DNA from 3 places in the Pseudoalteromonas sp. MEBiC 03485 genome. Region 1 is predicted to be linked to each of the others. Evidence: predicted binding sites of a transcription regulator. Region 1 holds the regulator's gene; each other region holds the start of a gene.
The links. Region 1 encodes FliA, which starts transcription of late flagellar genes. Its sites were predicted from a motif close to CTAAAGNTNNNNNNNNNNNNGCCGATA; they were not measured.
Positions count from the first base shown of each region.

Region 2: the regulator FliA is predicted to act here: its motif matches at 1,823-1,849, upstream of EVU92_RS02735 (DUF5610 domain-containing protein).
Region 3: the regulator FliA is predicted to act here: its motif matches at 2,260-2,286, upstream of EVU92_RS14480 (VC2046/SO_2500 family protein).

Region 1 is NZ_SGBT01000001.1:3,486,364-3,490,603, reverse strand. It holds gene flhF (flagellar biosynthesis protein FlhF) at 1-488, shown strand, start outside; gene EVU92_RS16030 (MinD/ParA family protein) at 481-1,341, shown strand; gene EVU92_RS16025 (RNA polymerase sigma factor FliA) at 1,368-2,078, shown strand; gene cheY (chemotaxis response regulator CheY) at 2,119-2,502, shown strand; gene EVU92_RS16015 (protein phosphatase CheZ) at 2,520-3,287, shown strand; gene EVU92_RS16010 (chemotaxis protein CheA) at 3,303-4,240, shown strand, end outside.
Region 2 is NZ_SGBT01000001.1:589,379-593,618, reverse strand. It holds gene EVU92_RS02750 (thiol:disulfide interchange protein DsbA/DsbL) at 1-104, shown strand, start outside; gene EVU92_RS02745 (DUF523 domain-containing protein) at 162-614, shown strand; gene trmA (tRNA (uridine(54)-C5)-methyltransferase TrmA) at 617-1,714, opposite strand; gene EVU92_RS02735 (DUF5610 domain-containing protein) at 1,879-2,994, shown strand; gene murI (glutamate racemase) at 3,061-3,855, shown strand; gene EVU92_RS02725 (RNA-binding protein) at 3,818-4,240, opposite strand, start outside.
Region 3 is NZ_SGBT01000001.1:3,132,078-3,136,317, reverse strand. It holds gene EVU92_RS14505 (GGDEF domain-containing protein) at 1-162, shown strand, start outside; gene EVU92_RS14500 (ion channel) at 159-1,139, opposite strand; gene EVU92_RS14495 (SprT family zinc-dependent metalloprotease) at 1,239-1,922, shown strand; tRNA gene EVU92_RS14490 (tRNA-Tyr) at 1,991-2,075, opposite strand; tRNA gene EVU92_RS14485 (tRNA-Tyr) at 2,124-2,208, opposite strand; gene EVU92_RS14480 (VC2046/SO_2500 family protein) at 2,321-2,836, shown strand; gene EVU92_RS14475 (DUF6172 family protein) at 2,987-3,286, shown strand; gene EVU92_RS14470 (hypothetical protein) at 3,340-3,780, opposite strand; gene cysK (cysteine synthase A) at 3,929-4,240, opposite strand, start outside.

The DNA of each region.
Region 1 (4,240 bases):
GTTGTGGTGTAAAGCAAGTAAAAGATGCGAATGAATTAGCTGAAGTGTTATACCATTTACGTAATAAGCGTCTAGTATTAATAGACACTGCGGGTATGAGCCAACGAGATTTACGCTTAACTGAACAATTAAACACCTTAATGCGTAATCAGCGTGTTGATATTCGTAGTTATTTAGTATTAAGTGCTACAGCGCAGATAAATGTGTTGCAAGAAACCGTAAGACACTTTAAAAAGGTTCACCTAAGTGGCTGTATCTTCACTAAATTGGATGAATCTTTAAGTTTAGGTGAGATTATTAGCATAGCGATTCAAAATCGTCTGCCAATAGGGTATCTTACTAACGGTCAGCGCGTTCCTGAGGATATTCGCGTAGCGAATGCTGAAAAACTAGTGAAAAAAGCTGAACAATTGTATTTAAAACGAGCAAAAGCACAACATTCAAGACGTCAAGCAGTAGCGTCGAACACAGTAGGGATGTATGATTAACACAGTATTAGATCAAGCAAGCGGCCTGCGCAAAATGAATCAAAATAATAATAGTGGCGTTAAAGTTATCGCTGTTACTGGCGGTAAAGGTGGAGTGGGTAAAACCAACGTCTCACTCAACACCGCAATCGCATTAGGCCAGCAAGGAAATCGTGTATTAGTATTAGATGCCGATTTAGGTTTGGCAAACTGTGACGTGATGCTTGGCCTTCGTGTTGAACGTAACTTATCTCATGTTTTGTCGGGCGAGTGTGAGCTTGATGAAATTCTCGTTGAAGGCCCTGCAGGAATCAAAATTGTACCAGCAACGTCTGGTTCTCAAAGTATGGTTGAATTATCGCCATCTGAGCATGCAGGTCTTATACGTGCATTTAGCGAGTTAAACACTGAGTTTGATATTTTAATTGTTGATACCGCCGCAGGTATTTCAGACATGGTATTAAGCTTTTCTCGTGCAGCCCAAGACGTTGTTGTAGTTGTATGTGATGAACCCACCTCAATTACTGATGCTTACGCACTTATAAAAGTACTTAGCCGTGAGCATGGCGTATATAAATTTAAAATTGTTGCCAATATGGTGCGCAGTTTGCGTGAAGGGCAAGAATTATTTGCTAAACTTTCAAAAGTAACGGATCGTTTTTTAGATGTTTCGATGGAGTTAGTAGCAACCATTCCTTATGACGAGAACATGCGTAAGTCTACGCGCCGTCAAAAAGTAATCGTTGAATTATTCCCGAATTCACCAGCAGCGGTGGCGTTTAAAACATTAGCAACAAAAGCAGTTAAATGGCCGATCCCTAATCAACCGTCTGGCCATTTAGAATTTTTTATTGAAAAACTAGTAAACGGCTAACTATGACAACATCGGTGAATAAAGCGATGGGATATCAATCAGCACAAAATTTAAATGCGATTGTTGAAAAACATGCCTCTTTAGTGAAAAAAGTGGCGTGCCATCTAATTGCTCGTTTACCTGCCAGTGTGCAACTCGATGATTTAATTCAATCAGGCATGATAGGCCTGATTGAAGCGTCAAAAAACTTTGATGCTAGCAAAGGTGCTAGTTTTGAAACCTTCGCAGGTATTCGTATTCGTGGTGCTATGCTGGATGAAATTCGCCGAGGTGACTGGGCTCCACGTTCAGTTCACCGAAATGCCCGCCTAGTGGCAGAAACCATTGCCGAATTAGAGAGCACGTTAAATCGTGAACCAAAAGACACTGAAGTAGCTGAAAAACTTGATATTACACTGGATGAGTACCATCATATTCTACATGATGTAAATTCTAGTAAAGTATTAGGCATTGAAGACTTAGGCGTGGATGAAGATGTCATCACACCAGTAGGTCAGGATTTAGGACTAGACAAACCGTTTAATAACGTTAAAAATGAGCGGTTTAACCAGTCTCTATTAACGGCTATCCAATCGTTACCAGAAAGAGATGCTCTCGTTTTGTCTTTGTACTACAACGACGAAATGAACTTAAAAGAAATAGGACACATACTCGATGTTAGCGAGTCGCGTGTGAGTCAAATACATGGTCAGGCGATGATTAAGCTCAAAGCAAAAATCAATGACTGGATTAATTAGTAGTAAGTAAATAAAGGTTCAAACCTCACCGGAGGATGTTTTGGATAAAAACATGAAAATTCTTGTTGTTGATGATTTTTCTACAATGAGACGTATCATTAAAAATCTATTAAGGGATTTAGGTTTTACCAATGTGCAGGAAGCTGACGACGGTTCAACAGCATTGCCAATGCTACAAAATCAAGAATTTGATTTTGTTGTAACAGATTGGAACATGCCTGGTATGCAAGGTATTGATTTGTTACGCGCAATTCGTGCTGATGATAGCCTTAAGCATATTCCTGTGTTAATGGTGACAGCTGAAGCGAAAAAAGAACAAATTGTTGCTGCTGCTCAAGCAGGTGTTAATGGCTATATCGTTAAACCATTCACTGCTGCGACACTTAAAACCAAATTGGAAAAAGTGTTTGAACGTTTAGGTTAATCTAAGGGGAGAGGCTTATGTCAGCACTTGCTGCGCCTCAAATAAGTTTAGAGCAAGCTCGTCAACTTGTTGAGTATCTTGAAAATGGTGAACAAGAAAAAGCTGATAAGCTAATTCTTGATGCTGCGTCAAAAGAGCAATCAGAGTTGTTTGCTGAAGTCGGTAAATTGACGCGTCAACTTCATGAAGCGTTAAAAAACTTTGACCTAGATACTCGTCTCGCTGATTTAACTACCGACGCTATCCCAGATGCTAAGCAGCGCTTAAATTATGTTATGGAAATGACAGAGAGTGCCGCCAATAAAACTATGGATGCAGTTGAAGCAAGTTTACCGATAGCGCAACAACTTGCTGATGAAATTGCTGCAATTAAGCCTACTTGGGATCGTTTAATGAACCGAGAAATTGAACTCGGTGAATTTAAATCGTTATGTCATAGCCTAGATAAGTTCATGAATAACTCGCACACAAAAACCGATGAGCTTCAAGGCTTGATGACCAATGTGCTGATGGCGCAGGATTATCAAGATTTAACTGGACAAGTTATTCGTCGTGTCATTGAACTAGTGCGAGAAGTAGAAGACAGTTTAATTAATCTCTTAACTGTGTTTGGCAGTCAAGAAGATGGTCATCAACAACAAGAAAAACAGGCCATAGAAAAAGCACCTGCACCAAGTGACACACTAGCAGGTCCTGAAGGGCCGATTATTGATAAAGAGTCTCGCGATGATGTTGTTTCAGGACAAGATGAAGTCGATGATCTATTATCAAGTCTGGGCTTCTAAGAGGAGAGTAGCTGCATGAGCTTTGAAGTCGATGAAGATATATTACAGGATTTCCTTGTTGAAGCAGGAGAAATCTTAGAGCTATTGTCGGAGCAATTAGTTGAGCTTGAAAACAACCCAGAAGACAAAGATCTATTAAACGCCATTTTTAGGGGCTTCCACACTGTTAAAGGTGGTGCAGGTTTCTTAAGTATGACTGAACTTGTTGATGCTTGTCATGGCGCAGAGAATGTTTTCGATTTATTACGCCAAGGTGTACGCACTGTTACGCCTGAGCTAATGGACGTAATATTACAAGCCCTTGATACTATTAATGAAATGTTCGCCACGATTCAAAATCGCGAACAACCAGAGCCTGCAGATCCAGCCCTATTAGAAGTCCTTCATAAATTAAGTCAGCCGCCTACTGCAGAAGAGCTTGCAGGTGAAGATTTATCTGTAGCAGAGGACGTTGCAGTTGCACCTGAAGAACCAGCAGTTGAAGAGGTTGTTGTTGATACGCCTGAAGTCACAGCAGATACAGCAACAGACAACATCGATGAAGATGACCCATTTGCGTTCGATATGTTATTTGATGGCGGCGGTCTTGCTGATAGCAGCGCTGAGTCTCAAAATATTGACGAAATCACTGAAGATGAATTCGAAAGCCTGTTAGATGAGCTGCATGGAAAAGGCCAAGGACCAGCAGCATCTGCTCCTGAGTCAAATAGCAGTGACAGTGATGATATTACCGATGATGAATTTGATAGTTTATTAGATGAATTGCACGGTGTTGGTAATTTTGGGGAAGTAAAACAAGATAATACTGCCAAGCCTGAAGCTACAAGTTCTATTGAGCCAGCCTCTGCCACCCCTACTGCGGAGGCAGCAAGCAGCGATTCAGACGATGAAATTAGTGATGATGAGTTTGAGGCACTTCTTGACGAGTTACATGGCAAAGGCACAGCTCCTCA
Region 2 (4,240 bases), 2.9 Mb from region 1:
CTTTTATTGTTAATGGTAAATATCGCGTGATTATAGGTGCGGATTCAGGTATTAGCGATGCAAAGAGCATGGCAGACTTAATTAATTACCTAGCTGATAAATAAGTTTAGTTTAATTAAAATTAAAGCTCCGCACGCGGAGCTTTTTTATTGGTAAAGCAAATGCAAAAAATACTAGTTTCAAGCTGTTTGTTAGGAAACCCTGTTCGTTATGACGGGCAATCGCAAAACTTACTTCATCCTGGCTTAGAAACTCTAAAACAGCAGGGAAGGCTTATTGCATTCTGCCCTGAAGTAGCTGGTGGCTTACCTACACCAAGGCCGCCAGCAGAAATTAAATTGGGAAGAGTACTCACCAAAGATGCGCAAGATGTCACAGTGCAATTTGCTTATGGTGCAGAACAAGCTCTTAAACTTTGCCAAAAGCAAGGTATTCGTTATGCCTTGTTAAAAGAATCAAGCCCGTCATGTGGTCGCAATACGATTTACGATGGTAGTCATTCTGGAAGGAAAATTTCAGGGATGGGGTTAACTGCAAAGCTGTTAACTGACAACAATATAGAAGTGTTTAGTGAGCAGCAGTTGCCAGCACTATTTAAAGCGCTGGCAGACTAATTTTATTTACGCTGTAAAAACACACCTGATTCGATGTGGTGGGTGTAAGGGAATTGATCGAAAATAGCAAAACGCTTTACTGCATGGGTTTTGCATAAGTGGTCAAGGTCACGCTCTAGGGTATCTGGATTACACGAGATATAAATAATATTGTCGTAGTTCGCAACTAGGTCACAAGTCAGTGTGTCCATGCCAGCACGTGGTGGGTCCACCAAGATTGTTTGGCAGTTATAGCTTTTCAGATCAATGCCATCCAAACGAGAGAAAGTGCGCTCGCCTTTCATTGCTTGAGTGAACTCTTCACTCGACATACGAATGATATCTAAGTTTTCAACCTTGTTCTGCGCGATATTGTATTGTGCAGAGTAAACCGATGATTTTGAAATCTCAGTCGCTAATACGCGGTCGAATGAATCTGCAAGAGCAATGGAGAAATTACCATTCCCGCAATATAACTCCAGTAAGTCATTGCTAAGTGGTTGGCAAAGCGCTTGTGCCCACTCTAGCATCTTGATGTTCACTTTCGCATTAGGTTGAGTAAAGCTATTTTCGACTTGTTGATAGATAAGCTCTTTACCGTTTACGTTTAAACGCTCAATAACGAAATCATTACCAATCACTTCTTTTTGCTTGCGAGCACGGCCAATAAAATCAATTTTAAACTGTGTGCTAAGTTTTGCTTTAAGCTCTTTAATAGCTTGTAGCCACTGCTCATCTAATTGTTTGTGGTATAACAAACTAACTAGAATCTCGCCACTTAAGCTTGAAAGATAATCGATTTGAAACAGCTTGCGACGCAGAACTTCATTGTCTTTTAAGTTTTCGATCATGGCTTGCATGACTTCACCCACTAAAGGCGCTGCAGGGTCAAACTCGTCAACACGGATCTTTTCTTTAGTTTGTTGATCAAACATGATGTGAAAAAGGTCTTCACCTTCATGCCAGACACGAAACTCTGCACGTTGGCGGTAATGAATAGGGTCAGAGCCAAACACTTCTAATTTTTCGACCCCAAAACGTCTAAACTGTGAGGTGATGCGCTGCTCTTTCTCACTCAATTGTGCATCATATTGAGTTGTATCAATTTTTATAACCGCCATGGCTGATTACCTTTTATCTCTTAGCTCTATAACGGCGCTATTGTAGGGAGCGCTGAGGATTTGTCTAGTTTTGTTATTTATTTTAGTGTCGTTTTTTTATACAAAAAACTTAAGTTCTGTGGTTTTTGGCCGATAATGAGTTAACCATAACATGGAGTCGGATCATGAAAATTGGCAACCTAGGCTATATGCCTAATACAAATGTGAATAAATACAATGGCAAACAGGCATTGCAGCAGCCTACTATTCAAAATCGTCAAGATAGTTACCAGCAACGAGGCCGAGAGCTGGCTGCTAAAGTTCTTGATGATAAACTTGCTGAGGCACTAGGTTTACCTAAAGCCGAAGAGAAAAAAGATAAACCACTGTTCGACTTTGAAGAGATCGTTAAAAACGTTCTCGACTTTGTTGGCGGTGCGCTTCGCAAAGCAAAAGCAGATGGTGCTGATGATGAAAAGCTCAAAGGTATGCTTGGTGATGCACGAAAAGGTGTACAAATGGGCATCGACGATGCTTATGATGAGCTAAAAGGGTCAGGTATTCTTAATGATGACATCGAAGAGGGTATCGAAAAGTCTAAAGAAGGTATCTATAAAGGTATTGATGAATTAGAAGAAGACTTGTTCAATCCTAAACCAAATTCGGTTTCAGTAAGCCAGGCCCAATACGTTAGTTTAAGTAATAATGCAGAATACACTTTCACTACTGCTGAAGGTGATGAAGTGAGTATTAGCTTTGCTGATGCATACGAAAGTAAGTCAGCAAGCGGCTATAGCAAAAATGGCGATAACGAAGCGTTTGTCAGTGAATCTTCTCAATCACGTGACTTATCATTCTCGATGACAGTCAATGGTGATTTAAATGAGCAAGAGCAGCAAGCTATCAATGAATTGATGGAAGACTTGCAGAGTGTTAGCGAAACATTCTTCTCTGGTTCATTAGAAGATGCCTTTGAACAAGCTAAAGAGTTGAACTTAGGTAACGAGCAACTCGTTGGCTTTACCATGGATCTGAAACAAACAAAAACAGTTGCTGCTATAAAAGGGTATGAAGAATATAAACCATCCCCTGAAAAAGAAGTCGCTGATAAAATAGCGCCATTTAATGACGATTTGAAACAAGCGTTCAATAAAGCGGGTGAGTTAGGTTTGCAAAATGAACTTGCTGGTATCTTACAATGGTTAAACCAAGATAAAGAAGAAGTAAGCAAGCTGGTGGATTATACTAAAGCAATGTTTGAACAAATGAATAAACTACGTTCGGCAACTGAAGAAGCTTAACCCTTTCTTTATTTTTATATAGCTGCATGGCAAACTGCTGGCCTTTGATGATCCGAGGTAAGCAGTTTGTCAGTTCATATAATGGTGTTTGATTCTGGTATAGGTGGGACAACCGTACTTGAGCAGATCCAAGCACTGATCCCAGATGCTGATTATAGCTATTTTATGGATAATGCTTTATTGCCATATGGCGCGCAAAGCCAGCAAACGATTATAACCCGCCTTTTTGCGCTACTACAGTTTATCGAAATAGAAAAATTACACGTAGATATTCTAGTAATTGCGTGTAACACCGCCTCTACATCTGCATTAGAAACTATTCGCCCGTATACAAATATAGAAGTAGTTGGTGTTGTGCCTGCGATAAAGCCAGCAAGCGCTTTAAGCAATAGCAAACATATTGGTTTGTTGGCAACGCCATCGACGACCAAGAGCCACTATACTGCAAACTTAATTAGTACTTATAGCCAAGGCACTCAAGTCAGTTTATATGGTTCAACTGAGCTGGTGGAAATAGCAGAAACACTGTTTCATACGCAGACACTCAATAAAGAAAAACTTGAAAAAGAATTGTGTGGTCTAGCTATCGCAGAAGATATAGATGTATTGGTACTTGGCTGTACACACTTTCCATTATTAGCAAATGCGATTAATGACTATTATAAACAACGGATCTTACTTATAGATTCAGGCAAAGCGATTGCTAATCGCGTTAAAAGTTTAATTGAACTTCGGGGATACACTGTAACCGGAGATAAAAAAAAGCCGCTGCACTTTTATGCAACGGCTCCTATTTGTCACTCGCAATTAAACGTTGAGCTGATTACGCTGACTGATCAGATCCCTCACGGAAGCTATTAGTCTCGTTCTCTTGTTTTTGTTTTGCTTCACGTACTTTTAAAGTACGCTGTTGGAATTCGCTATCATTTAATTGATTGATTGCGTTTTCAGCATCTGCTTCAGCCATTTCCACAAATCCAAAGCCACGACGTTTACCTGTGTTTTTATCTTTTAGTAAGCGTACGTTGAAAACTTTGCCTTGTTCTTCAAATAAAGCACGAACAACACCTTCATTAGCACGATAAGGTAGGTTGCCAACATAAAGAGTTTTTGTTTTTACTTCGGCCTCCTCACTTGACGTTGATGAAAGCGCAGCAATAACTAAAGCACCAATTAATAAGCCTGCACCAAATAGCAATGCTGGGTCTAACGCTAAGCTTGCAAATGCAAACTTAACAACTACAAA
Region 3 (4,240 bases), 350 kb from region 1:
CTAATAGCTGCATTCGAACAACAGTACCCTGAGCTTCATTTAAGTTTTGGCCTAATAGCAGCACCACTTGATAGCACAGTAGATGCTGAGGAGTTAATTAATCGTGCTGATAAGAAAATGTATCAAGCGAAGGAGCATATAGGCTCATATATTATGCGCTAGCGGGTCATTCGCTTTACAAAGACAACAACGAACAAAGCAAGCGAGAAGCTGCCACAGAATGCTTCTATTGCTGCAATCAACCTTGAAAAGCCAATCGGAGTAATATCCCCATAACCAAGGGTTGTAAAAGTTACCACACTGAAATAAAAACTATTTAATAATGCCGATAAATTGCTTGTAAATGAGTTTTCAACGCTTAGTTGCATCACTGAATCTTGATAACTTACCCCAAATAAGAAATAACAAAAGGCACAGCAAATAATTAGTGACAAGCTAAAGCGAATAACATTCTCGGGTTTTTCTCCATAACCGCACAGCATGTCAATAAAACTTGAAGTAATTTGCTTGGTTGAACCTCTAGGGTACTGCGCATGGCGCATCCGTAATTCTTTGTATGTAAAGTTACCGGCTAGCTCAAATAGCCCTTGATGTTCTGAGGCTTTCCTTAAGTTTCGGTATATTTCTTCTGATTGTTCAAATAAGTCTCGGGCTTCTGCGAATTGTTTATTTTTACGAGCTTTAAATGCAGCCGCTTCTTGTAATAATTGATCGCCCAGTTCGATATTATCAATACGGCTGTCATTGAGTTTAATACCCAGTAGGTTGGTATTTTTTAAATCACAGTAATGCAAACTAGCGCTATGTAAATTGGCTTTCATCAATGAGGCGTTGGAGATTTTGTTATTAAATAAGTGAGCGCCCGTTAAATTCGCGCGGTAAAAATTACAATAAGAGAGATCATAGCCTTCTTCGTCATCCTGTTTGATTAAGTTTAGTCCTGAAAGGTTCGCTCTTTTCAGTTGCAGGCCTTCTAATAATCCCCCTTTTTTTGCATAGCGCTCTAATTTTTGGGTGAGGTCTAGCCCTGATTTATCAAATTTACTATCATGCCAAAAGCAAAATCCAGAGCCCATATCTGTTTCTTGGCACTTGTTACCTGTTGGTGAGGTATAACTACAACATGGTTTATCAGGCATAAGGACGAAAACTTATTTGTTAGTCATCTTTATAGATTAGCAGCTATTTAGCAGGGTAAAATGGAATCTCTCATTTTTATTAATTGAATTGGCTTATATTTGTTAGATTACACCTTAAAGCGCAGTAAACGCAGAACAACAGTTGCAATTAAAGTTGCTGAGCAGAAACTCACTGTTTATGCGCCTTTTTATGTCTCACAAACTGAGATAGATGGTTGGCTAAAGACAAAACAGGATTGGGTCGCAGAACAAATCGCGAGACAATCCTCACAAGCTGAACGACGTCAACTTCCTCTTGTAAACGCGACTATTAAGTTATTCGGTCAGAGTGTGCCGATAATTTTTGCTAAAGGCCCTAAAAGCACTTGGCAACAAGATGCACAATCTCGGCTCACTTTATCTATTTCATCACGGGTCAAATATCAAGAAGCTAACTACTTAGCTCTGCTAGAACGGTTTTTACATGAAAAGCTTGAGAGCTATATTGAAATGCGTGTTCATGACTACTGTTTGCAAATGACTGAAGCTTTACCTGCAAAGTTAAAGATTCAACATTATAAACGTCGTTGGGGCAGTTGTAATAAGCGCCGAGAGCTTGCATTTAATTTACATTTAGCAAGCGCGCCGACATGGGTGATTGATTATGTCATTATTCACGAACTTGCGCACCTCAGACATATGAATCATAGCGCTAAGTTCTGGCAGCGAGTGTGCCATTTTTATCCTGACTATAAAAAAGCAGAAAGTTGGCTAAAAGCAAATGGTAGTAGTTTGAGTTGGTAGCTTAAGTTAGCGAGAGTAAAGTTAGAAAGAGTAAAGTTAGAAAGAGTAAAGTTAGAAAGAGTAAAGAGTGGTGGAGGGAGCTGGATTCGAACCAGCGAAGGCTGAGCCGTCAGATTTACAGTCTGATCCCTTTGGCCGCTCGGGAACCCCTCCACACAGATTTTACTATTGCATTTGGCCCCACTTTTCAAATAAGAAAAGTGGTGGAGGGAGCTGGATTCGAACCAGCGAAGGCTGAGCCGTCAGATTTACAGTCTGATCCCTTTGGCCGCTCGGGAACCCCTCCAATGCAACGGCGCTGATAATAGCAAACTGGTTATTTAAGTAAAGAAAAAAACTAAAGAAAATTACATAAATGCCGATAACTGGTTAATCAAGAAACTATTTGGCTAAAGACTATGCAAATTGATGGTTTGTTGCTCACAGAGAGTCAACTCGATAATCGTCTAAATAAAAGTGTTCAAGAGAAACGCCCTGGGGAGTTTGCTTTATTACTAGCAATGCTTTCTCATGATGTGCTCGATTTTAGTCAGTTTCACCTACCAAAAACTGAATTAACCAACCCTGATGTGTCTGAATCTGTTCTGCGAACTGAATTAGGAGCAGGGCCAGCACAACCATTGGCACCTGAGCAGTTTGACATGCTGATTGGTCAAGAAAATGCTTACAGGCTATTGCAAGGTGGTTTATCAGATATCAGGTTGCGTCATTGCTTAAATCCTGAACCACTGAATATACGTGATGATAGGCAGCATGTGCCACTTGAAGTGATTGATAACTGTGAACCTGCAGTTAGAAAACGTTTTTACGAAAAGAATAAACCAGTTGAGCGGCCACAAATAGATGCAGCTGCCTTTTATGACAGCCTAAATGATGAAGCTATACATCAACCTCTACATTTAGCAACAGCCTAAGTATTAGCGGCTTAATCGAATTGTCATAGACTCTGAATAAACTATATTTAAGTAAAATGGCAAAAAGTACAGCTAAATTAAGATGTGCTTGTTATAATAGCAGCCTATGGCTTAATGCCATTGTCATTGAACCAAGTTACTAGGACTATAATGAAGAAAACATTCACGCTAAACCACGAGAAAATTAAATATCCTCGTATGGTTGATGCAGCCAAGCACGAAGTAAAAAAATACTTAAAACGTGAGCGTAATAAAACACTCCCAGCAGGTGCTGACTATTGGGCATTTGACTGTAAGTTTGGTGAGTCAGCGGATGAGGCCAATGTCGTTCACGTGGCAGAGATTAATAAGTGTATTAGCGATATCGAAGCTAAAGGGCTTACATCGTTTTACGTTGAGATCTTAGCGCGTCCTGCACAGCGTCAACATCAAGAGTTTGACGAAGAGTAATATCAATACTCTTATACTAAAAAAGGGCCATCAGGCCCTTTTTTAGTTTTAAATTAACGTGCAAATGGATCGGCATTAATTTTTTCTATGTACCATTTTCCTTTCTTACGTATCATTTTCACACTGCGCATATCATCAACTTTCTTACCATTAAAATAACCAGTAAAAATTAAATTGATATTGGCTTTATCGCCATATTGCTCGCGTAAACTCATATTGGTCATATCGACTTCAATTACGACTTCATCGTATTGCATATTGACAAGGTTACGAGCGAACTGCCCAGCAGTACCATAAGATTTCATAATACGCGCCATTTTTGGAGTGGAGTATTCCATGGCAAGATTCAAATCGTTTTGGTTATATAAGGCATCAAAATAGAGAGTAGCCACATTACCTGGCGTATTTTGTTCGCCTTTTGGAGCGTCTTCGGAGCCGCAACCGAAAAGGACGCTGCTACTTAACAGAATAAAAATTAAGAGTATATTTTTCATTTTTGTTGTTTTACGAGTGAACTTAATATTAAGTGTGTGACTAAATTAGCATGATGTAAAGTTAACTCGGTAAATTTATTGGTTTTATCTATTTTAGGTAATAAAAAAGGATGCATCTTTGCATCCTTTTTAGACAACTTAGTCGTTCTTACTGAACAAGCTCTTTATCGCTGAACTCTTCAGCGAATAATGGACTAGATAAGTAACGCTCAGTTGCACTTGGTAAAATTACCACAATATTTTTATCTGCGTTTTCAGGCTTTTCAGCAAGGCGTTTTGCAGCAACAACTGCAGCACCAGAAGAAATACCTACTAAAATGCCTTCATTTTTCATCAGTTCATGCGCCATTGCAATTGCATCTTCATTTGATACTTGCTCAGCGGCATCAACAACTTCTAAATCAAGGTTACCAGGGATGAAACCTGCACCGATACCTTGAATTTTATGAGGACCCGGTTT